2 linked regions of the Dongshaea marina genome follow. Each later gene encodes a partner of the first gene's protein in a complex. Links are inferred from orthologs where the notes say so. Each region holds a gene or a part of one and is shown in the gene's direction. Other genes may lie near its edges.

The links.
Region 2: the proteins of accC (region 1) and accD are in contact, whole or in part, in a solved structure (PDB 8UXZ), measured with the Escherichia coli proteins. The link is inferred for Dongshaea marina from one-to-one orthologs.

Annotation. Positions count from the first base shown.
Region 1 is NZ_CP028897.1:3,963,664-3,978,697, reverse strand. What follows is about bases 7,260-10,236. They hold accC (acetyl-CoA carboxylase biotin carboxylase subunit), read left to right. Parts: upstream 7,260-8,066; coding sequence 8,067-9,407; downstream 9,408-10,236. Other genes in these bases: DB847_RS18565 (helix-turn-helix transcriptional regulator), read left to right, coding at 9,521-10,236; accB (acetyl-CoA carboxylase biotin carboxyl carrier protein), read left to right, coding at 7,609-8,055. Also shown: dnaE (DNA polymerase III subunit alpha), read left to right, coding at 1-2,397; accA (acetyl-CoA carboxylase carboxyl transferase subunit alpha), read left to right, coding at 2,416-3,372; DB847_RS18600 (substrate-binding periplasmic protein), read left to right, coding at 3,971-4,726; DB847_RS18595 (substrate-binding periplasmic protein), read left to right, coding at 4,815-5,573; DB847_RS18590 (diguanylate cyclase domain-containing protein), read right to left, coding at 5,631-6,494; more of DB847_RS18565, read left to right, coding at 10,237-10,312; DB847_RS18560 (AtuA-related protein), read right to left, coding at 10,412-10,873; DB847_RS18555 (acyclic terpene utilization AtuA family protein), read right to left, coding at 10,870-12,198; DB847_RS18550 (LysR family transcriptional regulator), read left to right, coding at 12,370-12,705; DB847_RS18545 (LysR substrate-binding domain-containing protein), read left to right, coding at 12,699-13,124; DB847_RS24535 (hypothetical protein), read left to right, coding at 13,136-13,279; DB847_RS18540 (thiamine pyrophosphate-dependent enzyme), read right to left, coding at 13,464-13,853; DB847_RS18535 (thiamine pyrophosphate-binding protein), read right to left, coding at 13,838-15,034. UniProt on the Escherichia coli protein: This protein is a component of the acetyl coenzyme A carboxylase complex; first, biotin carboxylase catalyzes the carboxylation of the carrier protein and then the transcarboxylase transfers the carboxyl group to form malonyl-CoA.
Region 2 is NZ_CP028897.1:3,302,039-3,316,890, reverse strand. What follows is about bases 4,587-7,381. They hold accD (acetyl-CoA carboxylase, carboxyltransferase subunit beta), read left to right. Parts: upstream 4,587-5,431; coding sequence 5,432-6,331; downstream 6,332-7,381. Other genes in these bases: truA (tRNA pseudouridine(38-40) synthase TruA), read left to right, coding at 4,587-5,298. Also shown: DB847_RS15550 (aspartate-semialdehyde dehydrogenase), read left to right, coding at 1-431; DB847_RS15545 (FimV/HubP family polar landmark protein), read left to right, coding at 777-4,409; more of truA, read left to right, coding at 4,513-4,586; DB847_RS15525 (SPOR domain-containing protein), read left to right, coding at 7,590-8,126; IS21-like element helper ATPase IstB, read right to left, coding at 9,227-9,982; istA (IS21 family transposase), read right to left, coding at 9,992-11,539; DB847_RS15500 (TusE/DsrC/DsvC family sulfur relay protein), read right to left, coding at 12,631-12,960; YccS family putative transporter, read right to left, coding at 12,992-14,852.

The DNA of each region.
Region 1 (15,034 bases):
CGGGGCTCAGGTGCGGGCTCCCTGGTTGCTTATGCCCTGAAGATTACCGATCTCGATCCCCTTGAATTTGACCTGCTGTTCGAGCGATTTTTGAATCCAGAGCGGGTCTCGATGCCCGACTTTGATATCGATTTCTGCATGGACCGCCGCGATGAGGTGATCGATCACGTGGCCGAGATCTATGGCCGGGATGCGGTGTCGCAGATCATCACCTTCGGTACCATGGCTGCCAAGGCGGCGATCCGTGATGTTGGTCGGGTGTTGGGACACCCCTATGGATTCGTGGACAGGATCTCCAAGCTGGTTCCGCCCGATCCCGGAATGACCCTGACCAAGGCGTTCGATGCCGAGCCGAAACTGCCTGAGATCTACGCTCAGGATGAGGAGGTTAAGGCCCTCATCGATATGGCGCGTCAGCTCGAGGGGGTGACCCGCAACGCCGGTAAGCACGCCGGGGGCGTCGTTATCGCGCCGACTAAGATCACCGATTTCTCACCTATCTATTGTGATGGTGAGGGGCTGCATCCGGTCACCCAGTTTGATAAGAATGATGTTGAAACTGCCGGTCTGGTTAAGTTTGACTTCCTGGGGCTGCGAACCCTGACTATCATCGACTGGGCCCTTGGGATGATCAACCCGCGCCTTGAAGCTCAGGGAAAACCGCCAGTCGATATTGCCGCGATTCCGCTCACCGATCCCGCCTCATTTGCCCTGCTCAAACGCTATGAAACCACCGCGGTATTCCAGCTGGAATCCCGTGGAATGAAGGATCTTATCAAGCGCCTGCAGCCGGACTGCTTCGAGGATATGATCGCTTTGGTGGCACTGTTTCGTCCCGGGCCTCTGCAATCGGGGATGGTGGATAACTTCATCGACCGTAAGCACGGGCGCGAGGCTATTTCCTACCCGGATGAGCAGTACCAGCATCCCTCATTGCAGCCGATTCTTGATCCCACCTATGGCGTTATCCTCTATCAGGAGCAGGTGATGCAAATCGCCCAGGTGCTGGCAGGCTACACCCTGGGTGGCGCGGACATGCTGCGACGAGCCATGGGTAAGAAAAAACCCGAGGAGATGGCTAAGCAGCGGGCGGTGTTTGAAGAGGGAGCGGTGAGCCAGGGGGTTGATGGCGAACTGGCGATGAAGATCTTCGATCTGGTAGAGAAATTTGCCGGATATGGATTTAACAAGTCGCACTCGGCCGCCTATGCCCTGGTCTCTTACCACACCCTGTGGCTCAAGACCCATTATCCGGCCGAGTTCATGGCGGCGGTAATGACCGCCGATATGGATAACACCGAGAAGGTGGTGGGCCTGGTGGATGAGTGTCACCGGATGGGGCTTAAACTGATCCCGCCGGATCTCAACTGTGGCCAGTATCGCTTCACCGTCAATGATGAGGGGGCGATCGTGTACGGCATAGGTGCGGTCAAGGGCGTCGGTGAGGGGCCCATTGAAGCAATCATCGAAGCCCGTGAGCAGGATGGCCCCTTCAAGGATCTGTTCGATTTCTGTAGTCGGGTCGATCTTAAGAAGATCAATAAGCGGGTGCTGGAGAAGCTGATCTTATCCGGGGCTATGGATCAGCTGGGTCCGCACCGGGCTGCTTTGCGGGCAACCCTGGATGAGGCGATGCAGGCGGCGGCTCAACATAACCATGCCCGCAGCTTTGGTCAGACCGACATGTTTGGCGTGCTTACCGAGGAGCCGGAGGCGATCGAACGGGCTTTTGCCAATATTGCTCCCTGGCCGGAGCAGACTTGGTTGGAGGGGGAGCGCGACACCCTGGGGCTCTATCTGACCGGGCATCCGATCAATCAATATTTAAGTGAGCTCAAGCGATATACCACCGCCAGGCTGTCCGAGATCCAGCCCGGAGGTCGTGATAAAATCAGCACAGTGGCCGGACTGGTGTTATCATGCCGAGTCATGATGACCAAGCGCGGGAGTCGCATGGGGATACTTACCCTGGACGATCGCTCCGGTCGACTGGACGTGACGCTATTTTCAGATACACTCGAGCGTTACGAGCCAATGTTGCAAAAAGATCGCATTTTGGTGATCAGCGGGCAAGTAAGCTTTGACGATTTTTCCGGCGGCATTAAAATGAGTGCCCGCGAAGTGATGGATGTGGTCGAAGCTCGAGAGAAATACGCCCGTGCATTGCGGATAGAACTGGATAGCCGGCGGCTTGATGAGCCGCTGCTGTATCGGCTGCGCGAGGTCCTGGAGCCTCAGCGCGGTGGGGTCTGTGCATTAGATGTTGGCTATCAGACCGAAATTGCCAGAGCCAATCTGAGATTTGGCGCCGAATGGCGGATCACTCCGACCGATGAGTTGATCGACAATTTACGCGTCCTGTTGGGAGCCGACAGGGTGAAACTGATTTTTGACTAGTGAGGTACAGGCATCGTTATGGGTCTGAACTTTTTAGATTTTGAACAACCGATTGCTGAGCTGCAGGCTCAGATCGAAGAGCTGAAGCATGTCAGCGACGGACAAACCCTGGAAATCGATCTGCATGAGGAGATCGCTAAGCTGGAGCAAAAGCGTGATGAGCTGACCAAGAAATTGTTCAGCAATCTCGGAGCCTGGCAGATTTCCCAGCTGGCACGCCATCCGGAGCGCCCCTATACCCTGGACTACATCCAGCAGATCTTCACCGATTTTGATGAGCTGGCGGGCGATCGTGCCTACGCAGACGACAAGGCGATTGTCGGCGGCATTGCGCGTCTTGAGGGACGCCCCGTGATGGTGATCGGCCAGCAGAAGGGCCGGACCACCAAGGAGAAGATCAGCCGTAATTTCGGTATGCCTGCACCCGAAGGCTATCGCAAGGCGCTACGCCTGATGGAGATGGCCGAGCGTTTCAATATGCCAATCATCACCTTCATCGATACTCCGGGAGCCTACCCGGGTATCGGCGCCGAAGAGCGCGGTCAGAGTGAAGCGATTGCTCAGAATCTTAAGGTGATGGCACGTCTTAAGGTTCCTGTGATCTGTACCGTGATCGGTGAGGGTGGCTCAGGCGGAGCTTTGGCGATCGGTGTGGGTGACCGGGTTAACATGTTGCAGTACTCAACTTACTCGGTGATCTCTCCTGAGGGTTGTGCCTCTATCCTGTGGAAAAACGCCGAGAAGGCTTCCCAGGCCGCCGAGGCGATGGGGATCACTGCGCCTCGTCTCAAGGAGCTGGGTCTTATCGATGCGGTGATTGAAGAGCCTATGGGTGGTGCCCACCGTGATCAGGAGCAGATGGCAAATCGTCTGCGTAATCAGCTGCTGCACGATCTCGATGAGCTGCGTCCGCTGACCACAGAGCAATTGCTGGATCAGCGTTATAAGCGCTTTACCGGATTTGGCTACTGCTAATTGCTGAGTGTCGGCTGACACTCAATGCAGCTTAAAACCCCTGACCGCTAACCCGGTGAGGGGTTTTTTATGGGCTATGGTTTGCTATTTCGTACCAGAGGCACATAGTCCAGCCGCGGATGCTGCACATGGAGGTGCGAATGTAGCGATAGTCATGGGTGTAGTTACTCTCGGAGTAACGTAACGTGAGGTAAGGATACCAAGCAGGGAGAGATTATCAGGGATGGTAATCGACGATAGCTACCTGCGGCTAGCTGGTTTATGGCTTCGCCATATAGCCGTATTCGCCCGGCAGTCGAGTTACTTTGGTATCGCTCAAAGTAACCAAAGGCTCGCTGCGCGCGATGAGTCCCTCCATCGAGCTACGCGATTCGGCGTCCTGCCTCAATAGCTCGAAATATCAAGATTCTTTCAAGGCTACCTGTATAGTTGAGTCGAAGATAGGGAGTTAAATCCCCGTGAGCGAGCGTTGCGGAGAGATCATGGCGCGGAGATTCATAAGGGGAATGCGGGTCTTCTGATGGCTCTGTCGGGAGTTCCCGGCAGGCTTGCAGCTCAACTATGCTAAACATGAGGCTGAAAAATATGGGACACAGGGATGAGATCTATTTTGATCGGGGGCTTTTTCTTAGGGCTACTCTGGGCCCCTGGAGCTCAGGCGGATGGAACTGTGCGTTTAGCCAGTGGTGAGTACCCTCCCTACCTTTCTGATTCACTGCCCCATGATGGTTTGATATCGCATATAGTAACCTCCGCTTTTGCCACTCAGGGGGTGAAAGTCAAATATGGTTACTTTCCCTGGAAGAGAACAGCGTTACTGGTAAAAATGGGTCACTGGGATGGCTCACCGGGTTGGCTCTGGAGTGAAGATAGGGCTGAGGATTACTGGTTCAGTGAGCCAGTCATTATCGGTAAGGGCGTTTTTTTCTTTCTCAAGGATAGCCCTGCTAAAAATTTTGAGTGGCAAAGCTATGCCGATCTGAAAGGGCTGAAGGTAGGCACAACCCTGGGTTATCACTATGGAGAGGCGTTTCATCAGGCTCAAAGAGATGGAATGATCCAGGTTTCGGCTCGACAAACAAACTTAGATAATTTCCTGCGATTACTGGATGGAAAAATTGACCTTTTTCCTCTGGATAAATGTGTTGGCCTGTATGTTTTGCATAAGAATCTTCCGGGAAGGGTCGATCTCTTTGGCTATGCCAGTAAGCCGATGAATACCGATGAATATCGGGTGATTTTTCCCAAGGTTAAACAGAGTAGTAAGGCTTTGCTGGCGACGTTTAACCAGGGGCTGAAGCAGCTGGACCTGGATAGCTCGATCAAGCATTTTGACCGCTATGATTGCCTGTAGCGCCCGAGGCTGGCCGTCGCCTCTATGTGCCTGATATGGCAGGCTACAATTACCCTAGGGTAAAAAGGGAAGGTTCGGGAGTGAATCTATGTTGAGACCTTACTATCCCATACTCCTGATTCTTGGATTTCTCGGGGCCTTGCTTCCCCGGTTATCCTACTCAGCGGATTCTGTGCTGCTGCTGCTCACCGAGGAGTGGCGCCCCTATAATTATCGTCAGGGCGATCGCATTATCGGGATCGGCACAGAGCTGGTGGAAGCGACACTCAAGCGAGCCAAAGTCCCCTACAAACTAAAGATGCTGACCTGGAAGGGTGCCTATGAGCAAACTCTCAGGCGCCCTAATACCCTGCTCTATACCACGAGCCGCACCGAAAAGCGTGAAAAGCTATTCCACTGGATTGGCCCCCTGTTTCCGAAAAGGCACTATCTCTACAAGCTGAGTAGTCGGCAGGATATCCGGATCAAGAAGTTTGATGATCTCAAAAAATATCGGCTCGGTGTGATCCAGGGAGGGTCGACCCAGGAATACCTTGAATCAAAGGGGTTGGTTGAGGGGATAAACTTCTTTACGGTGAGAAAGTCTCAGCAGAACCTCGATAAGCTATTTCGTGGGCGGGTCGATCTGATCCCGGGGGCAGATGTCGAGTTCATTTTGCAGATGCGCGAAACCGACCACGATTTCGGGCAGATCCAAAAGGCGTTTCTCCTGATTGAGCAAGGGGGCTTTTATATCGCGGCGAATCTTGAGACCCCGGAGCCTCTGATCCAAAAGCTGCAGAAGGCGCTGGATCAGCTTTTGGCGGAGGGAGTCAGAGAGAAAATCATCGTCAAATATAGTCAGTGATTCCCCAGGGAGGTTCAGCTCCTATAGAAAAGGGGGGAAGAAGATCCCCCTTTCTGGTTATTTAAGGCTATTGAGCCCCTCTTCGGCTTGCAGATAAAGAGTTTCGTCATCCTGGCCGCTGCTCCAGATGCTGGCACCGATAATCGGGCGAATATGATACCTGGAGAGTGTCGGGTAATGACTAAGCTGATTATGGATCCGCTCGCTGAGGTTGATGCTGCTCTCCTGGCTGGCCGGAGACATCAATAGCGCAAATCTGTCTTCGCTAAGCTGATACAGCTGATCGCTTCTGCGGGCCGTCTTTAGCATCAGTTCAATGAACTCCGTCAGGATCTGCTCTATGGTCGATAGCGTGAGATCGCTATCAATGTTGGCGATCCCATCAAGCTGTATCAGCATCAGGCATAACCCCTGATTGGTGCGCTGATTGCGATGAATGGCCTGAGATAGTGCCTTGTTAAATTCGCTATCATGCCCGGGAGAGATAAGCTCAGGGGTCCAAGTTGAAAGATTGGCTTTCTCAAGCCTCAGGTAGAGCCTCAGGGGAACGACGATAAAATTTTGAAGTTGCATCAGGACCCGCTGTTGATAGGGAGTTAATTTATTGCGAAATCCATATTTAAGCTGTCCCACCGGGAGGCCTTTGGGATCCTGGAGCTTTAGCACCAGTTCATGAACGGTACCTGAGGTATTCAGAAGCTCAATCTCAAGATCCTGGCAGGAGTAGCTCAGGCTACTGATGGGCAACATGTTGCCGACCCATTGCGCAAACTGCTGCAACATCTGCTCCAGGGTATCCTGAGAGCCAAGCTGCTCAAGCATTTCCAGTTTTTGTACCAGGCTCAGGCCGGGAACGCCTCCAAACAGAGGGGTACGGCTTTCGGCTTGAGGTGAGTGACGGCCAATAGGAGTTTGATTCACGGTGATACCTCGATAGTCCGCATCAATTGAGAGAGTTACTGCAATTTGCTTGCCACCAATCTCTGGTGACTGACTGAGCTATCTGGAGCTGGTTCGCAATTGAAAGGGGACCAGGACTCCCAACCAAAATTCAGAGGCGCTTTTTCGCAGCCGGATTCCACCAATAGGGAGGTACAGAAAGTAACAAGCAGCGCTGCTGCATGCATATAAGCCTGCATAGCAATCAGCTCTGTCCCCTTATCCATTCATTAATGAAGATATATTCTGTTTTGACTCTTGCGTAGCCATCCTGCTGGAGGAGGGGCTATTAGTGACACTTGCCAGCCAGGGGCTCCTTAAGCGGCAAAGGGCTTAGATCTTTAGCCATTTCTTGGTTATAATCCAGCCAGTTTAACCCGTTCGAGCTCTTCTTTGACCCTTAAGGCACTGTCTCTCCCCCCGGCTTCCAATCAAGCTTCATTTAGCACTAAAATGAAAAAATCAACGAATGTGCTGCCAAATTCTGCGATATACGGATATAATCAACAAAACTGAGCTTTTGAGCACATTTTTGGCTGTCAGAGTCGTTTACAATCACTCGTCAGCCTTATTTTTAAAGATAGCTGCATGATTAGCGAGGATGGTTGCACAATGGCCCATAAATATCGAATCTTATTGCTTAACGGACCCAATTTAAACCTTCTGGGGCGGCGTGAGCCCGGTATCTATGGTGCTCAGACACTCAATGAGATTGTCGGTCAGCTGGAGACCCTCAGTGATGAGCTGGGAGTCTCTCTGTCTCATCTGCAGTCAAATGCAGAGGCAGAGCTGTTGGACTGTGTCCATCAGGCGATGGGACAGCAGGATTTCATTATTATCAATCCGGCGGCATTTACTCATACCAGTGTTGCGTTGCGTGATGCACTACTCGGTGTCGACATTCCTTTTATTGAGGTGCATTTGTCGAATGTTCATGCGCGGGAGCCCTTCCGCCATCACTCATATCTTTCTGATATTGCTCAGGGGTTATTTGTGGGCTGGGGGCTGACGGCTATCAATTTGCACTGCAAGCTGCAGTTCGTTATCTGCAACGGGCTCGCTGAAACAGACCTAAATTAGCTAAAGAGAATTCGTAATGGATATTAGGAAAATCAAGAAACTGATTGAACTGGTTGAAGAATCTGGCATCTGTGAGCTGGAGATCGCTGAGGGAGAGGAGTCCGTACGTATCAGCCGTGCCATGGCTCCTGTTGCTGCTGCGGCTCCTGCACCTGTGACTGTTGCTGCGGCACCCGCTGCCCCTGTAGCGGCTGCACCATCTGTTGAAGAGCAGACCCCGGTCGTTGAAGGGCATATGCTGCGCTCACCTATGGTTGGAACCTTCTACCGTGCTCCAAGTCCTGGTGCGAAGACCTTTGTTGAAGTAGGTCAGCAGGTCAGTGTCGGAGATACCTTGTGCATCGTTGAAGCGATGAAGATGATGAACCAGATCGAAGCTGACAAAGCGGGTGTCGTGAAGGCGATCCTGGTTGATGATTGTCAGCCGGTTGAGTTTGATGAGCCTCTGTTTATCATTGAGTAAGGGTCCGCTGCATGTTGGATAAAATTGTAATTGCCAACCGCGGCGAGATCGCGCTGCGGATCCTGCGCGCCTGTAAAGAGCTTGGGATCAAGACGGTCGCGGTTCATTCCACTGCCGATCGCCATCTTAAGCACGTTCTGCTGGCGGATGAATCTATCTGTATCGGTCCTGCGGCTGCGACAGATTCCTATCTGAATATCCCTTCCCTGATTGCTGCCGCAGAGGTTACTGATGCAGTTGCGATTCACCCGGGATATGGCTTCCTGGCTGAAAATGCCGACTTTGCAGACCAGGTTGAAAACTCAGGTTTTATCTTCATCGGGCCGCGTGGCGACACCATCCGCCTGATGGGGGACAAGGTCTCGGCCATCGAGGCGATGCGTAAGGCCGGTGTTCCCTGCGTTCCCGGATCCGATGGCCCGATCGGTGATGACGCCGAGAAAAACAAGGCGATCGCCAAGCGTATCGGTTATCCGGTGATCATCAAGGCTTCCGGTGGTGGTGGTGGTCGCGGCATGCGTGTTGTTCGCTCTGAGGACGAACTGCAAAGCTCCGCAGAGCTGACCCGTGCCGAAGCCAAGGCTGCCTTTGGTAATGACATGGTTTACATGGAGAAATTCCTGGAAAATCCACGTCATATTGAGATCCAGGTTCTGGCCGATGGTCAGGGCAATGCGATCCACCTGGCGGAGCGTGATTGCTCGATGCAGCGTCGTCACCAAAAGGTGGTGGAGGAAGCGCCTGCACCGGGAGTGACCGAAGAGATGCGCCGCCAGATTGGTGAGCGCTGCTGCCGCGCCTGTCTGGAGATCGGCTATCGTGGTGCCGGTACCTTTGAGTTCCTGTATGAGAATGGTGAGTTCTTCTTCATCGAGATGAACACCCGTATCCAGGTTGAGCACCCTGTCTCTGAGCTGATCACCGGAGTGGATCTGGTGAAAGAGCAGCTGCGGATCGCCGCTGGCCAGCCTTTGTCGATCACCCAGGATGACATCAAGGTTCGTGGTCATGCTATTGAGTGCCGGATCAACGCTGAAGATCCAGAAACCTTCATCCCGTCTCCGGGTAAGATTGAGTTCTTCCATGCGCCGGGTGGTCTGGGGGTTCGCTGGGATTCTCACATCTATAGCGGCTATACGGTTCCTCCCTATTATGACTCTATGATTGGTAAGCTCATCACCTATGGTGAGAACCGGGATGTGGCGATTGCCAGAATGCGCCATGCCCTGGATGAGCTGGTGGTCGATGGTATCCGTTGCAACGTTGAATTGCACAAAGAGATCATGGCCGATGAGAACTTCCAGCATGGTGGGACTAACATCCACTATCTGGAGAAGAAGCTGGGCCTCTAATAAGCCAACAGCTATCTGATAAAAGGGCCGTTACGGCCCTTTTTTAATGGGTTTTTTCAGATGAGCCAGGATCACCCTCTCTTGGAGGGAGCATACCGTCAGTCAATATCCGGGTGAGGCAGGGGAGAGCTTATCCCGGGCAGGTAAGTGAAATGATAGAGAACAGAGACCAGGATTTTTTGAATCGATTCATTGAATCGACCCGGGTAATTTCTGATGGACTACCTAAGCTAATCGTTGGGATCAAAGATAAAAATCTGCTACATAAGTACTGCTCCAGGCACTACCTTGAACTGTTAAATGTAGATGCCAGTGAGATTATCGGGAAAAAGCATATCAAGAACTATAGGGGAACCCGGGCCAGCCATATGATTCTCAGGGACGATGCGGCTCTCATCGCTCACAGGAGAGAGACAACCCACCTACTGATAGTCAGGTTAAATAATGCACTCAAACCTCGGGTAATTATTAAATCCCCGATCATCAATCCAGAAACTGAAAATGTCGTCGGAATCATCTATAGAGGATTTGACTATGCATCGGCAAACATCAACCGGGATATTGTTAGCATTGAACATGCTAGGGATGATACCTGCGAATTAAACCGCCCAGAGCTTGAGCGAAATCTGACCAGAAGAGAGAAGCAGGTCATCTTCTTCTTTCTCGCTAATTTTACCAGTAATGATATTGCTAAGATCATTTCAGAGTTTGAAGGAAAACCCATAAGCAAGAGTACAGTGGATAGTATTTTTTCAAATCAGCTCTACGATAAATTTGAGGTACATAGCAGGCAGGCGCTGTATCAGAGGCTGGTGGAGAATGGATATGAGAAACTGATACCGCAAGAGTTGATAGAGTCTGGAGATATGCTGTTGCTTGCTTTGAAAAACTACCTTATTTACTGAATTCATCTCAATGGGTCAGGGTTTAGCATCACCGAGCACCGGTGATGCTGAAATATCCAGACGAGCTAAGTCATAGTAAGGGGATTAGCCATTATGAGTTCAGATCCTTCCTCTTGAGAGGAATTTTTTGGGGATCTGTACCTGCTTACAACGCAGATACTCAGCCACATTTTTACCCAGGCAGTCATATGAACCAGTGCTCGCGGCTCCCTTTCCAAGCAGACAACGATTCAGGAAGTGAACAGCATAGATATTTGCAAATTCGACCCGCTCAATGACGCCGCCGATATCATCATCTCCCAGTAACTCGCGGATCTTCTCTATGGTCAGGAAGCTTCTCAGCCACTGCCACTCGTCAGCATGGCGCACAAAGAAGCCAACATTCGAGTTGGTAAATTTATCTCCTGAGCGGGCAAAGACGATGCTTCCAAGAGGGGCCTCGATGGTGTCGCCATATCCGGAGGGATCAAACTCTTCATCCGGGTCGCTGGAGTCCTGAATGATCTCTTGAGTGAGCCGGGCCGGAGCAATCTGGATCACTTCTCCGCTATCGAGAGTCACCCGGTGGCGTAATTCATGGATATCCAGCAGAGTTGGCCAGTATTCAATAAACTCCCGGGGTGGGTTAAGCGAAAGTCATAGTTACAGGTGGCCCCGGGATAGGTCTGCATGGTGTTGTTGAGCAGGACATACAGGAAGTTTTCCGGGCTCAGGGTCTCTTTATCATTCGCCTGAGCAAAAACCCGCAGATGCACAGTTGCCTCGTTCTGGTTGGTTGGGTTGTCTGCAACAGAGCCATAGGTATCAAAGCGTAGCTGGCGAAATCTACTCTGATCCAGGTATTTCATCGCCTGATCCCTGAAGAGAGCGACTTTCTCCTTGATATCCAGGCCCGTCATATACCAATGCATCTCAGCGGCATAACCACCTATGGTACTGATCCCGATCTTCGCTGTATTAGGTGGCGCGATCCCCTTGATGCCGCAAACCTCGACCCGGTTATCTCCCTGACTTTCAATCTGTATATCGGTCAATACTGCGGTCACATCCGGGTTCACATAGTAGCGTCCCTGAAGCTCATAGACCAACTGAGTAATCACAGTTTCCTTGTTGACCAGGCCATCGGAATGCTCACCTTTTGTGATGACGCTTGTCCCATCCCGGGAGATCTCAGCAATGGGGTAACCAACAGAGGTTAACTTTCCGGCCTGCTTAAAGCCGGGGAAGTTTCCGCCGGTAACATAATTGCTGCACTCAATGAGGTGTCCTGCGACCAGAGAGCCAGCCAATGCATCAAAATCATCTTGTTGCCACCGGTGCCACCAGGCGGCAACGGCAATCACCGGGGCTGCATCCGTGACCCGGCCGGTAATAACGATATCTGCTCCCCGGTTCAGGGCCTCAACGATACCCCAGCCTCCAAGGTAAGCATTTGCCGCTATGGGTTGGCAACCAAGGGTTGAGAAGGGCTTGCCGTTATCCAGATTATTAAACGCATATCCTTTTTCCTGAAGATCACTCAGCTGATGCATGATGTCATCACCCTCCACATAAGCGACAGATAGTTCATATCCCTCTTCACGAATCATCTGCTTAATCAGACTGGCCAATGATTGTGGGTTAAGACCACCGGCATTGCTGATAACTTTTATTTTCCGCTCAGCAACCTCTTTGATTGCCAGCCTCAGGCACTCGATAAAAATCAGCTCATAACCTTTGGTTGAGTCTGCCTTTTTCTCCTGAGCAAGACGCGCCAGGTTGATCTCTGATGGCCAATCACCAGTAATGGCATCGATCTCAGCCTCATCCACCAGAGATTTCATACTCTCTACACGGTCGAAGATCGAACCCGAAACATTCGCAACTCTTACAGGGGTAGTTTTCATCATATACTCCTCATGACTCATAGGATTTGTTTTGTCTGGAGTAACAGTACGCCTCGCGGTGAGGGCTGTAACTAGCGTTTAAGTGCTATGAGGAGTGCTGGATTTCGGGTGAGCAGAGCATCCTGTCAGTGCTATATTAGGGTCACAATTGTTGCGGCATGATTGAGAAAGATGCTGAAATCCCTTGATTCTCTTCGTTATTTTATTGCGGTGGTTAAGCTTGGAAGTTTCTCTGCTGCGGCAGAAAAGCTGGATACATCCGTTTCCTCTATCTCACGTCATGTGCAGTTACTGGAAAAGGAGCTACAGGTTCCTCTGCTGATCCGCCACACCCGACGTTTATCCCTGACGGAGACCGGCAAACTGGTTTTTGAGCAGGGGCAGGAGGTCTGTACCCAGCTTGATACTCTGGGTGAGTCCATAGTGCTGCGCCATCAACAGGTCAGAGGGACCGTTCGGATCAGTGCCCCCTATGGTTTGGATCCCACGCGATCGCTCCTTTGTTAGCAGATATCAATAAGCGCTGGCCTCAGCTGAGCATCTACCTGAATTACGGAGATGAAAACCTGGACCCCTATGGCGATGATTACGATCTCTATGTTCGGATGGCAACTGCCAGCGATTCCTCTTTGATTGCCCGCCCTCTGTCAGCCGTGGAGTACTGGCTATGCGCAAGCCCCGACTACCTGCAACAAGCGGCGTCGATTGAGGAGCCAGCAGATCTGGCTCAGCATAAATTGCTGGAGCAGAGATTTCGCCAGGGGATCGACTGCTGGCGTTTTACCCATATTGAATCTGATCGCCATGAGCGACTCGATCTCTCTTCGGCCTGGTTTAGCACTAACAGTGCCCCCTCTTTACTGCAAGTCGCCATAGATGGAGGGGGATCGTTGCCCTGCCGCGCCAGTTGTTGGTATCCGAGGTAGAGCGCGGGGCTTTGGTTCGTATTCTGCAGTCCTACCGGATCAGCCCCTTTCAGGAGAATGCCCAGCTCTATCTTATCTATACCCGGGGCAAAACCCTTGAGCCTAAGATTAAGGTTGTGGTCGAGAGCATCATCGAATCCCTCGGAGGGGGATAATGCGGCTAGAGCTGCATCGCTGAATTTCCCTGACCACAGATTAAGGATGGTCTGGGCTTGAATCAGCAAGAGCTTACTACTTGAAGGCGGTTGAGCAATAGAAAGAAAAGGCCCCAGCATGAACCGGAACCTTGGAAAGGACAGTGAATCAGGCAAAAGCTGAGTCACTGTCGGTGAGCAGGGATTAATCAAAGCGCAGTGATTCACCGACCTCTTTCATTACCTTGCCACCATCTCCCTGAGGCAGCATCACCTCAATCAGCTGGAATGCTCTGTCTTTGCGCATCTCAATGAAAGCCTCGCCCAGCTCGCCATAGTTGGTAACCCGGATGCCATCCCGTGAGCTTCCCATCGCACGTTGCATCAAAGAGAAGTTCCAGGACGCGATATCGTTGTAGGGGTAGTTATCTAAGATCGCCCGCTCAATCTCGTAGCCATTGTTGTTTAACACCAGCATCTTGAGGTTTGCCTGATGACGAATGGCGCTGGAGATCACCTGTGGTACCTCCTGCAATGAGCCATCGCCAATCAGCAGCAGCACAGTTTTATCAGGGTTGGCTAATGCGGCGCCCAGAGCTGAGCCTGCACTCTGACCAATTGAAGCCCAGAAGGCTGCGTTATCATAGCTAGCCCCTCAGGCAGTAGCAGGCCACAACCACTAAATAGCGCAGTTCCTGCCTCAACCACTATGTGATCTTCCGATTGAATTGCGGTAGAGAGCATCTCAAAGAAGCCATCGACACTCAGTGATTCCTGCATCGGACGGTTAAACTGACCTGCATAGGCTTGCATCTGCTCCGCTTGTGGATGAGTTCTGTCATTATTGACTCCCAGCACCTGTTGCAGTAGGTTAATCGACTCGATCATTGGGATCTTTTCAAAACGCTCACCACCGATCTCCAGGGCGTTTTCATGCACGATTACTGTCTTCGCTGCCGGCATCTCAACACTGCCACAGATCGATTGAATATCGGTTAGCCAGCAACCTAAATTGATATAGAGGTCGCTCTCGTTAAAGAAATCCTGGAACTCAATTGCTGAGGCTACGCCTAGATAGGTGCCACAGAACTGAGGATGGCGCTCAGAGAACAGCCCCTTATCGGTGAGCAGGGTGGTAAATGGCAGACCGGTTTCATCCAGAAGTTGCTGCGCTTCTTTCTCAAGCTTGAGGCGCTTGAGTAGGAAACCCGGGATCAGCAAGCGGTTAGGCTTGTCTGAAATAAACTGCGTTAGGGCTGATTTTGCCTGCTGCACAGAGCGAGGATCGCTGGTTTCAACGACAGATAGCAGGGGCTCAGGTGCGCGGCAAGGCTTGGCACCAATATCAACGGGCACCTCGATAAAACAGGGTTCGCTGTAGGTCGCGCTATAGGTCAGCAGGCTGTCGATGATGTCCGGTGCGGTTTCAGGATCCAGCAGCACTTCGGCACGGCCATTGGTGATCACCTTAAAGGCTTCACGGTTTTTATACAGCTCGCCGCCAATTGAGTGGTGCACCAGCTCCCGCTTCGCGTAAAGATGAGAGGGGAGCCCGCCGGAGATATGAATCACGCCGACCTTCTCTGCGGCGCTGGAGGCGGTCGCATTAAATGCACTCAGGCTGCCGACCGCTGTGGTGGTGATGAAGGCTGCAACACCGTGTTGGCGGGCCATACCATCGCCGATGTAACCGGCGTTCTGCTCGTTTTCACAACCGATAAACTCAATACCGCTCTCATATCCCTGGTCCATCAAAGGCAGGATCACATCACCCGG
Region 2 (14,852 bases), 660 kb from region 1 along the record:
ATGCCCTGCCGCACATCGATCGCTTCCTGGATAACGGCTATACCAAGGAGGAGATGAAAATGGTGTGGGAAACTCACAAGATCTTCGGCGATCCCTCGATCGGCGTCAATCCAACCTGCGTCAGGATCCCGGTATTTCATGGGCACGCCGAGGCGATCCACCTGGAGACCCGGATCCCCTTTGATGCGGAGCAAGCCAAGTCGGTCCTGCGGGATGCCCCGGGAGTGACTCTGTGTGAAGATGCACAAGAGTATCCGACCCAGGTGACCCATGCGGCCGGTGAGGATAGTGTTTTTGTGGGACGGATCCGCGATGATATCTCTCATCCCAATGGCCTGAGCCTGTGGGTGGTAGCGGATAATATCCGAAAAGGAGCGGCCACCAACGCCATTCAGATTGCCGAGGAGCTGGTGAAGCATTACTGGCACTAGAGTCGTCTCCCAACCATGGAGTCAATACTGTAACAAATCACGGGCTTTGCATGTGGGCTCCCAATGCCGATTATCATTTCAGAGGAACCTGGCCTGTTCGGGCAGTACCGCACTGAAGTGGTGACCCGGTTCAGAACAGCTCTAAGTGGCACATTATTGGCATTAAAACAAGAGGCGCTTTGCGCCTCTTGCTATTTTTTGGGCGGAGAAATGTAAATCAAATCAGTTTTTTCCTAAACTTTAGCAAGATAGCAGCGTTTTTTGCTGTGGGCTGAGCCAACCCATATTGGAAGTCGGTAAGTTGGCACGGGATCAGGACTCTGACAGCTCAATGAAGGAAGGGTTATGGGATCTACACACAAATGGCTGGTACTTGTCTGTTTACTGATGGTCTTCTTACAGGGGACTGCCAGTGCAGCATCGGATGATCAGTACCAAAGTGATCAGTTCTATGTTGAGCTGGTTGGTCCTTCCGGCGAGGCTTTGCCGCTGGCTGAACAGAACAAGGCTCAGGCCTCTCTTCCCGAAAGCTACGGGCCGATTCTAAAAACGGACACCCTCTGGTCACTAGCGACCCGTTTTCGTCCTGACACATCTGTAACCATTTATCAGGTGATGCAGGGGATCTTCGATAAAAATCCTCAGGCCTTTGAGCAGGGCCACATCAACCACCTGATACTGGGCAGTACACTGAAATTACCATCTAGGGCTGAGATCAGCAGGCTTGATAGCAAAGCGGCGCGGAGCTGGTTCCTGCAGGAGCGCCAGGCTAAATTTGAATATGCTCCCATAAAGCAGCCAAAAGCTAAGCCTGCACCTGTATCTGAAAAACCAAAGCCTGATCCTAAGCCCGAACCTAAACCTGAACCTGTGCAAGCCACTAAGGTAAAGCCTGCACCAAAGGTGGTGACAGCCTCTGAGGCTGAAGCCACCAAGGTGGACCCTGAAGCAGCCCCCGCAGTTGTGGAGCCTCCCAAGCCTGCGGTCGATTCCAAATTGGTGAAGGAGCTCAAGGGGCAGGTTGAAGAATCTAACCAGCAGCTCGAGATGATGGCGGAGGGGCACCATCGCCTCAAGCTGCGAATCCAGAAACTCAATGCTGAAATCGATCGCCTCAAGGGTCAACTTGGAGAGCAGGATGAGCTGAAGAAACAGCTGCAATTGATAGAAGCCCAGTTGGTGCAGCAGCAACAGCAGCTCCTTGAACAGCAACAGCAGCAACAGGAAAAGGGCTGGTTCGATGATTTTGCTGGCTCCTGGTTGAACCTGGTGTTACTGATTGTCTTCCCTGTACTGATCGTGCTGCTGATTGTGAGCTTCTGGCTCAGAATGCGTGCCAAGCGAGAGCTTGAGAATCAGGAAAAGGATATGGCCGAATCCACAACCATGTTGATGGATGAGGATAATGATGAACTCTCCAGCTTGCTTGCTGATGATGGGGAAGTTCCGGATCTTACTGCTGACGATGATCTCTCTTTGACACAGGACGATGAGCTACCTGAAGAACCTGCTGAGCCAGCGGAAGAGGTCTTTGCCGATGAGGAAGAGGCCGAGGAGGTCTTTGCTGATACAGATGAGTCGGAGCAGCTTGAATCCCCGGATCTTGTTCCATCTGATGCCCCTGAGGGCGAGAGTAAGGCTGTCCCGGATGGTTTTAGCGAAGAGGACTTTGAGCTTGAGCAAACGGATGTCTCTTTCGATGGAGAAACCGAAGACCCGGCCGCCTCGGTGGATGAACAGGAGGAGCTTGAGGTTAGTTGGGATGAAGAGGAGTCTGCAGATGTCGAGAGTTCCGAGGAGTCTGAGCTGGATTTAAGCGATCTCGAAGCTGAGTTAGAATCACCATCTGAGGATGAAGTGCCACCGGCCGGGGATCTTGATCTGAGTGAGCTTGAAGAGCCTGACGTGGAGGATGACTCGCCGGAAAAGCCTGAAGAGTCGGCTGCGGTCGACTTAAGTGATCTGGAAGAGCCGGATCTGGAGGTCGATCTCACCTCCGAAGTTGAGGAATTATCAGAGCCCGATCTGGATTTGAGTGAATTTGAGCTTCCGGACGAAGCTGACGAAGCGATTGAGGAGCCCGAAGCACCGGCAGAGCCCGATCTGGATCTGAGTGAATTTGAGCTTCCGGAAGAAGCAGACCAAGTGATTGAGGAGCCTGAAGCACCGGCAGAGCCCGAGACAGACCTGAGTGAGTTTGAGCTTCCGGAGGAAGCAGATGAAGCGATTGAGGAGCCTGAAGCACCGGCAGAGCCCGAGACGGACCTGAGTGAGTTTGAGCTTCCGGACGAAGCTGACGAAGCGATTGAGGAGCCCGAAGCACCGGCAGAGCCCGATCTGGATCTGAGTGAATTTGAGCTTCCGGAAGAAGCGGACCAAGTGATTGAGGAGCCTGAAGCACCGGCAGAGCCCGAGACAGACCTGAGTGAGTTTGAGCTTCCGGAGGAAGCAGATGAAGCGATTGAGGAGCCTGAAGCACCGGCAGAGCCCGAGACGGACCTGAGTGAGTTTGAGCTTCCGGACGAAGCTGACGAAGCGATTGAGGAGCCCGAAGCACCGGCAGAGCCCGATCTGGATCTGAGTGAATTTGAGCTTCCGGAAGAAGCGGACCGAGTGATTGAGGAGCCTGAAGCACCGGCAGAGCCCGAGACAGACCTGAGTGAGTTTGAGCTTCCGGAGGAAGCAGATGAAGCGATTGAGGAGCCTGAAGCACCGGCAGAGCCCGAGACGGACCTGAGTGAGTTTGAGCTTCCGGAGGAAGCGGACCAAGTGATTGAGGAGCTCGAAGCGCCGGCTGAGCCCGAGACAGACCTGAGTGAGTTTGAGCTTCCGGAGGAAGCGGACGAAGCGATTGAGGAGCTCGAAGCGCCGGCAGAGCCCGAGACGGACCTGAGTGAGTTTGAGTTGCCGGAAGAGGTTCCCGAAGAGGAGGTTGAGGCTGCCCCCGAAGAGATAGCCGAGCCACAAGTGGACTTGGACGAGCTTGAGCTTCCGGAGGAGGTCTCCGAAGAGGAAGTTGAGGCTACCCCCGAAGAGATAGCCGAGCCACAAGTGGACTTGGACGAGCTTGAGCTTCCGGAGGAGGTCTCCGAAGAGGAAGTTGAGGCTACCCCCGAAGAGATAGCAGAGCCACAAGTGGACCTGAGTGAATTTGAGTTGCCGGAGGAGGTTTCCGAAGAGGAAGTTGAGGCCATTCCCGAAGAGATAGCCGAGCCACAAGCGGAGCTGCCTGAAGAGCTTGACGAAGAGCCTCGGGAGCTTGACGACTCAGAGTTAAGTCAGTTTGAGGGGATGGATGTCGCCTCGGCCGAGCAGGCACTGGTGGAGTCTGAGGATCCGAGTGCAAAAGCACTGTCCGATTTTGGCGCAGCATTTGATGAGTCGGTTGCTGTTGAGGAGTTAACTCAGTCAGTACCGGGGCGTGATCAGGCAGAGAGTCAGAAATTTGATGAGCTTGATGAGCTCCTTGCCGGCTCTGGCTCCGAACCTGAAATCGAGCCTGAGCTAGAGCCTGAGCCGGAACCCGAGCCAGAACCTGAGCCGGAACCTGAGCCGGAACCTGGGCCGGAGCCCGAGCCGGAGCCCGAGCCGGAGCCCGAGCCGGAACCTGAGCCGGAACCCGAGCCTGAGACTGAGCCGGAACCTGAGCCGGAACCTGAGCCGGAACCTGAGCCGGAACCTGAGCCGGAACCTGAGCCGGAACCCGAGCCGGAACCCGAGCCGGAATCTGAGCCGGAACTCGAACCCGAAGCTCAACCCGCTGTAGTCGAAGAGGAGGTGCCAGCGCCAGCTGCCCAAGGTGCATCGACTGATGAAGATGATGAGGAGGGAGGCTCAGATGCGAAACTGGATTTAGCCAGAGCTTATCTCGAGATTGATGATAAGGAGAGCGCAAAAGAGCTGCTTCAGGAGGTCCTTGATAAAGGGGATAACGCACAGAAGGCGACGGCACTAAAACTATTAAAGAATATTAATTAAGCTATTGCTTAAGGAAATTAAGCGGCGTGTTATCACGCCGCTTTTTTGTTGGGGAGGCTTTGCGTATAATCACCAGCTTTGGTTTTGATTTACGGGTTGGTTGATGCGAATAGCTCTTGGGATTGAGTACGATGGGACTCACTATTATGGCTGGCAACGTCAGCGAGAGGTGGCTTCTGTCCAGCAAGAGTTGGAGCAGGTGTTAACAAAAATAGCCTGCCATCGGGTTGATGTTCAATGTGCCGGGAGAACTGATGCCGGCGTTCATGCCACGGGCCAGGTGATTCATTTTGATACCGAGTCGGTTCGAAAAGATGCAGCCTGGACGCTGGGGGTCAACTCCAACCTGCCTAAAGATATTGCTGTGCGTTGGTGCAAGGTGGTGGATGAAGAGTTCCACGCCCGGTTTTCTGCAACAGCCCGCCGCTACCGTTATGTGATCTATAACCACAGGTTCCGTCCCGGAGTATTGAACTCAGGAGTGAGTCACTATCATCTGCCTTTGGATGCTGATTTGATGCATAAGGCAGGCCAGTATCTGTTGGGTGAAAATGATTTTAGTTCGTTTCGTGCGGTTCAGTGTCAATCCCGGACACCGTTTCGCAACGTGATGGAACTATCGGTGACGCGCCATGGTCCCTATATTGTATTGGATATTAAGGCGAATGCCTTCCTGCATCATATGGTTCGCAATATTACCGGGACCCTGCTGCAGGTCGGGATGGGTGAGCAGTCTCCACAATGGGTCAGGGATGTACTGGAGGCGAAAGATCGAGAAGCTGCTGGTGTGACGGCAAAGCCGGGAGGCTTGTATCTGGTTGAGGTCGATTATCCTCGACAGTTTTCATTGCCTGAGGTGCCTTGTGGTCCTTTATGGATGGCACCTTAGGTTAGGGCAGTGTTACGAAAATATAGTACACTCGCGTTCAATTATGGTTTAATTCTTTCCCGTGCTGTTCCGTTTCAGGTGTTCAGCTTCAGGTGCGAAGACCATTGATATCAGATAAAAGTGAAGGATTGTAATGAGTTGGCTTGAAAAACTTCTCCCGAAAAGCAAAGTGGTTGGAGATCGTAAGCGCAGCATTCCTGAGGGAGTGTGGACTAAGTGTTCCTCCTGTGATCAGGTGCTGTATCGCGCGGATCTGGAGCGTAACCTCGAAGTTTGTCCAAAATGCGATCATCACATGCGTATTAGTGCTCGTGCTCGTCTCGAAAAGTTCCTGGATCTGGATAATCGCAGTGAGCTGGCAGCCGAACTTGAGCCTCAGGATATCCTGAAATTCCGTGACTCCAAGAAGTATAAAGATCGTCTCTCCAGCGCCCAGAAGTCAACGGGTGAGAAAGATTCACTGATTGTGATGAAAGGGACACTCAAGGGGCTTCCTGTTGTTGCTTGTGCCTTTGATTTTGCCTTTATGGGTGGCTCCATGGGAACCGTGGTTGGCTCCCGCTTTGTTAAGGCCGTTGAGGCTGCAATCGCAGATCGCCGTGCCCTGATCTGCTTCTCTACCAGTGGTGGAGCCCGGATGCAGGAGGCCTTGTTCTCCCTGATGCAGATGGCAAAAACCAGTGCGGCACTGGCGAAGCTCAGTGAAGAGGGGCTGCCTTATATCTCGGTGATGACCGACCCAACCATGGGTGGGGTTTCAGCGAGTCTGGCGATGCTTGGGGATATCAATGTTGGTGAGCCCAAGGCGCTGATCGGTTTTGCCGGACCTCGGGTTATCGAGCAGACGGTTCGCGAGACACTTCCTGAAGGTTTCCAACGCAGTGAGTTTCTGCTGGAGCATGGAGCGATCGACATGATTGTTGATCGTCGTCAGATGCGCGATCGTCTGGCGGGTGTCCTGGCTAAGTTGATGAACCGCCATCTGATTGAGGATGTGATGCCGCGTGAGCTGACGGCAACGGTGTCTGATTGATGGAACAAACAGCCTGCGAAGTTCGTTCGCTGGATGATTGGCTGGGGTATCTTGAACGGATCCACCCAGCCGCGATTGAGCTGGGGTTAGACCGTGTTGGCACTGTAGCAGACAGGCTGGGTCTACGTCAGCAAACAGGCCATGTGATCACAGTGGGTGGAACCAATGGGAAGGGCTCAACCTGTGCCTTGCTCAGGGAGATCCTTGAGCAAGCCGGATATAGCGTAGGCACCTATAGTTCCCCTCATTTGGTTCGCTACAATGAACGGGTCACTCTCAACGGCAGCCCCGTCGATGACAGTGATTTCTGCCAGGCCTTTGGCGCCATCGAGCGTGCCAGAGGTGAGGTGAGCCTGAGCTACTTTGAGTTCGGCACTCTGGCAGCCCTGTGGTTGTTTAAGAAGTTCTCCCCGGATGTCATCTTATTGGAAGTTGGCCTGGGCGGGCGCTTAGATGCGACTAACATTGTTGATTCTAAGGTCGCGGCAATCACCTCGATTGCGCTGGATCACTGTGATTGGCTGGGTGACTCTCTTGAATCAATCGGCTTTGAGAAAGCCGGTATCTTTCGAAAGGGAGCGCCTGCGATCAGTGGCGAGCCGAACCCGCCTGAGAGTATCGCTCAAACGGCCAAAAGCTGTGAAGCCCTGCTTCTGCAGCGCGGGGCAGAGTTTGACTGTGAGTGTTTTGAGCGCAGCTGGAGCTACCGGGGGCCGGACTGGCAACTTTCGGACTTACCCTATCCGAATATCCCTTTGATAATGCAGTGACCGCCCTTGCTGTGTTAGAGCAGCTGGAGCTGGCAATAAGCCCTGAGCAGATCATGACGGGACTGAAATCGGTGCAGCTGAGCGGGCGTTTTCAGCAGATTAACTGTGCTCCCCGGGTAATTGTTGATGTGGCGCATAATCCTCATGCCGCAGCCTTGCTTGCAAAACGAATTGCCGAGCTCCCTGTTGAGGGGGCATGTCATGCCGTAGTTGGAATGCTGCATGATAAGGATATTGGTGGGACACTTAAAGAGATGATACCTCAGGTGGATCATTGGCATCTGGCATCACTGAGTGGCCCGCGAGCTGCAAGCTGTGATGAGCTGGCATCTTATCTTGGTCAGCAAGCCCATTATTGCCACGCAAGTGTTGAGAAGGCGTATCAATCTGCCTTAGTGCAGGCAAAGGATGAAGATCTGGTGATCGTTTTTGGTTCCTTTTTTACGGTAGCCGAGCTGTTGGCTAGGCGAAAATAGGGAGAGTACAGGATGTCGACACCGTTTCAAAACCGATTGGTTGGAGCGATTGTGGTGGTTGCTCTGGCTGTGATCATCCTGCCGGATCTGTTGAGTGGCCATCGCTCAGAGATCAAAGAGCAGTTTGTCACCATTCCAACAGCCCCGAAAACCCGTGAACTGTCCCTTAAAACTCCGGAGATTTCACAGCCGCAGAGCTCAGATAAACCGCAGGATACAGCCGCAGTGCAACCGGGTACGCCGCATGATACGCATAGTCCAGCAGCTAAAGCCCCGCAAGACAACCCCGCCTCTCAGTTTAAGGGAGACGCCTGGGTGATCCAGCTCGGGGTGTTCGGCAACCTGGATAATGCCAAAGCCCTGGTCGATAAGCTCAGAAAGCAGGGGTATCAGGCTCATGTCGCCAGGATTCAGGGGGAGAAAGAGTTAAGCCGGGTCTTTGTCGGTCCCGATCTTTCTAAAGATAAGCTGCAGCAGCAACTGGCGGGCCTTGATAAGCTGACGGGCCTTAAAGGACAACTGCTTCCCTTCCATCCTAAATCATCATAATTCCTGTGAGCCATCCTCCGTTGGAGGTGGCTCCGGCTTAGGTTTGAATTTTAAGCCTCAGCTTTCAGCTGTTCATGTATTTGCCGCTTTGCGGCAATCGTCGGTATCGCCCGACTGGCGAGTCACTTTTCTGCCGAGAAAAGTAACCAAAAGCTCTCTGCGCGTGATGAGTCCCTCCATCACGCTCCGAGGCTCGGCATCCCTGCCTCGAACAAGACTTGATGAATGAGGGAACTAAAAGGCACTTGGAACGCAACCGAGTTAATCGAAATATCCATCTTCAAAAATAATAATACTTTCTGGCGGTGAGTTGGGATTGTCATCGGAATTAGGGGCATACACTTCAACCCCTAATTTCAAGGAGGTTAAGCTGTCCGCTTCGACTTCCAGGTTCTTATCAACAGTAGACAATAATTTTTTACCACGGCAAAAGGTATGCTGAGTAGATCAACTCCCTGATACATTACAGCTGAGGGAGAAGAAACTTCTATCGCTTCGATAAGTCCTGGGCTTTTATAGTAAATAAAAACCCCAATCATCTCATAGTAATCGCAGGGCTCATGCGCCTGTGGACTTCTTTTGAAAGAGGTTGGAGCATCTTCCATACATGATCGAGCTTCATCGCGGGATATCCCTATAAGAAGTGGACCAGCCCCTTTGTTATTGTGTATATCATAATTCATCATCCATCCGAACTTATAGGCTTTATATTTACGTGTTTTCTGGCTCGATGCTTTGCTTAGCTCCTGATTTAGATTCTACAAAATCTAGATCAATTGTTAGCTTCTTACTTTATTAACCTGAGCTGCGCATAAGAGGGGAACTAAAAGCCCAAGCTGCGATCTGATCGTTTGTCCAGAACCATCAATCGCCAAGGAGCTTGGGCATGATCAATTTAGAAGCTATTTTCGTTGATGTCGATGATTTCTGTCAGGTCTTTCTACCCGCTTGGCAAAAACAGCAGATCTCCTTAGGTGTGAAGCAGCGGAACAGACCCTCTCGCCTGGTTGTCAGTGAAGTTGCGTATTATCGCGATGGCGATCACCGAATAATATGATGTCGATCACCTCAACATCCCGTCTCACAGACTGGGTTATTTTTTACCCTGAGTGATCGGCATCCGTCAACTCTGCGGTGATTTTTCTCATCGATTCTCCGCATAATTCTACACGGATCGCTCCATGAACCAGACGATCCAGGATCGCATCCGCATGGGTTGATTCACCGATCATTGTGTGCCAGTGCTCCAGCGGAAGCTGGCTGCCGATCAGTGTGGCTCCGTGACCATGGCGAGCATCGATTAACTCCAGTAGATCGCTACGCTGAAGCGCATTCAGCGACTCCAGTCCCCAGTCATCGAGGATCAGAAGCGGCGTGTTTCTCAACTGAACCATCAGCTTTCGATAGCTGCCATCAGCCTGAGCCAGCTGCAGTTGCTCCAGCAGCTCTTTAAACCGGAAGTAGCGAACCCCGAGTCCCTGCAGACAGAAGTGATGGCCCAGGGCGCAGGCCAGATAGGTTTTCCCGCACCCGGTCGCCCCGGTCAGGATCAGAGTCTGCCCCAGGCTAAGCCAGTATCCCTCTGCCAGTGAGCGGATCTGGGCTCTATGCAAGCCGCGATCACTTCGATAATCCAGTTGCTCCAGATTTGCCTGCAGCCGGAATCGGGCCTGCTTGATAAGGCGCTCGATCCGCCGCTGAGACCGATCCGTCAGCTCCTGCTCCAGCAGCAGGCTGAGTCGCTCTTCGAACCCGAGTTCCTGGTAGTGCCCGGGTTGCTGATGTTGCCTTTCCAGGGCATCCCGGATACCACTTAGTTTCAGCTCCCGAAGTTGCTGTTTGAGTTGTTCTGTCATCTTTGATCCTTAGTGATAGTAGCCTGAGCCACGGATATTGAGGTGAGTGAGCTCCGCCAGACGATCCGGCTGAGTTTCGGGCAGTGGCTGGCCATCCAGCCCCTTTTCCAGGATGGAGCGGATCCCTTTCTGATAGTAAACGCCCGTTCGGTCTGCTCGCTGGCAGGCCGCTTCTAAGCGGGGGCGTCCATATCGCTTTTCCAGGTTGAGGATCCCAAGGCTGGCCCGATATCCAAGCTCCGGGTGGGACTTTCGGTAGAGCAGCTGTTTGATCACCGCAAGCGTGGAGGGGCCTATCTCCTGAGCCCAGTTCAGAAAGCGTCCCGGGGTCCATTGCATCTGCTTTTGGTGTGCGACCGGCATATGATCGGGGTGGGTGGTTTGCCCTCCCTGCTGATAGCTGCGTGGATGTGTCGCGACACAGCGACCACCATGATAGATCCGTACCAGGTTGTCGCAGATATGCGCTTCAAGCTTGCGTTTGAGCAGGGTATAGGGAACCGAGTAGTAGTGCTTGTCGAGCTCGATGTGATAGTCGATATGAACCCGAACCGCCTTCACCCGGGTGAACTGATAGGGGTTTTGAGGCAGCGATTTGAGCACCGGTTTGTCTAGCAATTCAAACTGTGATTTACGGCTTCCCGGCAGCTTCTTGAACGGGCGATTGTTCAACTCGGTGAGCAGAGCCCCGATCCGCTGGTTTAGCTGAGCCAGACTGAAGAAGGTCTCATGGCGCAGTTTTGCCAGGATCCAGCGCTCAACGATCTGCACGCCCACCTCAGCCTTGGCTTTATCTTTGGGCTTGTAAGGACGGGCAGGAAGCACTGCAACACCATAGTGTGCAGCCAGCTGCTGATAGGTAGGATTGAGATCTGGCTCGTAGCGACACGCTCTACTGACTCCGCTTTTGAGATTATCCGGAACGATCATCTCTGGTACTCCCCCCAGAAATTCGAAGGCCCGTTTATGGCTCATCACCCAGTCTTCCAGCCCCTGACTCAAGGTTGCATCGGCGTAGGTGTAGCTGGATGCACCCATCACAGCGACAAAGATCTGAGCCCGACGCTCCTCCCCAGTCCTCGGATCCACGATGGGCACGGTTGGACCGCAGTAATCAACAAACAGTTTTTCACCGGCTTTATGGCTCTGACGCATTGAGGGAGACTGGCATTTACGCCACTCACGATAACGCATGCAGTAATGGTTATAGCTGTAGTGGTTCTTGGGATGTCGCTCAGCATACTCCTCCCACAGGAGTTGTAGCGTCATCCCTTTGCGTCTGAGCTCCTGATGGGCCACGGCCCAATCCGGCAGAGGAGGTGTCTGACGAACCGTGATCCGGGTCTCAAGGAACTCACGGCGCAGCCGCTCTTCATCCCACTCAGCAGGCAGAGGCCATTGGCATAGCCCCATCTGTTGGGCCCTTTTGCAGTAATTGGACACAGTCGACGGAGACACAGACAGGCTGCTTGCGATCTGGCGGTGACTCAGGCCGCCTTGGTACTTGAGTCTGAGGATCTCTTTGAGTTTTCGCATGGTGATATGCACCGTTGGCATGGCTGGCTCTCCGCTCGAGGTCAAACAGAGAGCATAGCCGGTTAAAAAAACACCTGCGAAACGGGAGTTGAAATGAATAACATTTCGGTCGGGACTGCATAATATTCATGCCGATCACCCAATAATATAAAACTCAAAAGTGATCGCCATCGATATTATTGAGCGATCGCGATCGATATTATTCAGTGATCGCTATCGATCTTATTGGGTGATCGCGATGGACCAAAAAACGCAGAAGTGATGACCATCGTCATCGCATTTCATCGCTTGGGCTTCCGAGACTTTAAATCCTATTATCTTCAGTTTGTCTGTAAGTACTGGAAAAGTGAGTTCCCCGGCCTGGTGAGTTACAGTCGGATGTTGAAATTGATGCAAGCGACCCTGATCCCTTTGTGCTCCTATCTCACCCACAGACAAGCAAAACCTACTGGGATTGCATTCGTCGACTCAACAAAACTTCAGGTTTGCCATAACCTTCGCATCCCTCGGCATCAAGTATTTGAAGGTGCAGCCAAGCGTGGCAAAGGAACCATGGGGTGGTTTTATGGATTTAAATTGCACCTTATTATCAATGATCAAGGTGGTGTTATCTCGGTCAAATTAACCCCAGCCAATGTTGATGACAGAACTCCTCTTCCTGAAATGTGCGAGCAGCTCTGGGGTTCACTCTATGGAGATAAAGGCTATATTTCAGGACCACTTGCAGAAGAGCTGGCAGACCAAGGGGTCACATTAATTACCAGCATCAGGAAGAATATGAAACCAAAGTTGATGCGGCTATGGGATAAGCTGATGCTTCGCAAACGCTTCATCATTGAAACCGTCTTTGATCAGCTGAAGAACATCTCTCAGATAGAACACTCACGGCATCGTAGCTGCGTCAGCTTTATGGTGAATCTCCTTGCTGGCCTCATTGCATATACCTTCCAGGAAAAGAAGCCGAGCATCCGAATGTCTCGGCTTGAAAAGGAAGCGCTTATGCAGATCTGAGGTTTATTACAGCTAAAGTTGGCGTGCAGTAGAAATCTAAAAGATCCGAGGGAGATAGCGATCTGGCCGAGTCTCCCAAGGCATTTACACTCAAGGTTGAGCTAAATACAGCGTACCGGCTTGGGGAGGCCGGCAATTTTAGTGGCCTGCTTGGCAGGTCCCTTTGGGAATAGCCGGTAAAGGTAACGGCTATTGCCTTTTTCTTCGCCGTACTCCTTACCCATAGCTTTGACCAGGGCGCGGATCGCCGGAGAGGAGTTGTACTCCAGATAGAAGCGGCGCACAAAGTGAATAACCTCCCAGTGATCTGAGGTTAGGCTGATCCCCTCCTGGGAAGCGATCTTCTCGGCAAGGGCCTCGCTCCACAACAGATGATCCAGCAGATAGCCCTGGGGATCGGTTGGGATCTCTTTTCCATCTATGTCTAACATGTGATAACTCTTGATTAGCCAAAGGGCGATCCTAGCGGCTTACCTCCATGGAGGCAAATTCAAGGTGTTCTGCCCCCAGGGTTTGGGCCAGCGCCAGGATCTTACGGGATTGATTTTCGATGAGCTGCAGCTGATAGCCGAATATATCCTGCTCGGTTTGAGACTGCTCAGCGATGATAGACTGGGTTTGGATCTGCTCTTGCTCGCCTGGATTGAGTGCCTGTACCGATGCCGCGGCTTGCTTGAGCATTATCTCGATACGATCTGCCTGGGCGCGTAGTAGCCCGGGGAGTGCTCGTGATTCAGGGTGAATGTGCACGGCCAGTGCGGCAATGTAGGAGAGCAGGGCATGGTTACTGACACTCAATCGGTAGCATAACTGAACCTCTTTCGGACAGGAGCCCGGTTCAATCAACATCTGTTGCCAGGCTTTGGCGACCTCGTTATCCGCCAGGTGGGCACGGTGGCTGCAGCTGTGCAGCCAGGCATTGCCATCGCGCATCACGGCGTGCAGATAACAGGCATTGGCGGTGAGGGAGTGACTGAGCAGCTTGGGGAGTTGACGCATTTGCCAGTCGGGCCATAGCAGGGTCACAACGGCAAAAGAGAGTAGCGAGCCGATGATGGTATCTGCGAGGCGCGGCAGCATGATCTGATAGCCTTCATTGCCCAGGATATTGAAGGCAAACACCACAAACAGGGTAATAAAGATCACCGCAATGCTGTAGTGGTTACGCAGTTGGGTGAAAAACAAAAAGGCACACAGGGCCATTATCACCAGCTGCAGCTGGATCGTCGGGGCGAAATAGAGCAGGGGAAGCCCGAGGATCAGACCGGTAACAGTACCACTCATGCGCTGCAGAAGCCGGGCTCGGGTAGCGCTATAACTGGGCTGGCAAACAAACAGGCAGGTCAGAAGGATCCAGTAGCCTTTCTCCAGATGGAACAGCTCAAGGATCCCGTATCCCGCCACCAGGCATAGTCCCATTCGAATGGCATGGCGAAACTGCAGAGAGTCGATGCTGAAATAGCGGCGGAGCAGCTTAAGAAGCGGCAGGGATGAGTCATGTGAGCGGATATCCCCCAGCTTGATCTCGAGTGGAGAGGTCTGCTCGCTTAGGGATTGGAATTGTTGCAGCCGCTGATTGATCTGCTCTAAGTTTCTCCAGAGTAACCGCAGGGGTTGATGCAGCTCACTAGGGTAGTCACCTTTTTGGTGGGCTAACTGGAGTTGATCGTCAAGTGCCGAAATTGCCCAGTTAAGGCCGGCAGAGTGTTGATAGGCCTGATGGGTCAGTATGGCGCGCCCCAGCTGATAGCAGGCTTCTCCCAGCTGGGTTAGGACTTCTTTAAAGCCAGCGATCAGGGCGGTTTTACTGGCCACTTCGTTGAGCCTGGCATAGGGATAATGGCTGGCAATTGCCCGCTCGTGGATCTCCAGCAACTTATTGTATTGCTCAATCAGAGCCAGAAACTCGGGATCGCGGCTTCGGCGCCGGCTTTTCAGGGTATCGAATAGCTCATGGCGGGCATGAACCAAAGGCACGTGCAGCTGGGCCAGGTTGTGGCGGATCTCCCGAACCTCCTGGGGCTCAATTGGGAAAAAACGGGATTTCTCACGCAGATAGTGGCTCAGGGTAAAGCAGAGCTGTGCCAGCTGTTCATGAACTGTCTTGTGAGGGAAAAACCACAACCAGAGTAGTGAGATCAATCCATACCAGAGCGCACCACTGGTCAGAAACAGCGGTTGAAACCATAGGTTAGGGGTTGTATGCATCCCAAGCATGGTATAGATGGCAACCAGCAGGGCGGCCAGAGAGATAGAGGCATAGCGTTTGCCCAGGGCACTCACCATCACAAAAATAAAGGTTGAGCTGAAAATGCCGAGCCCA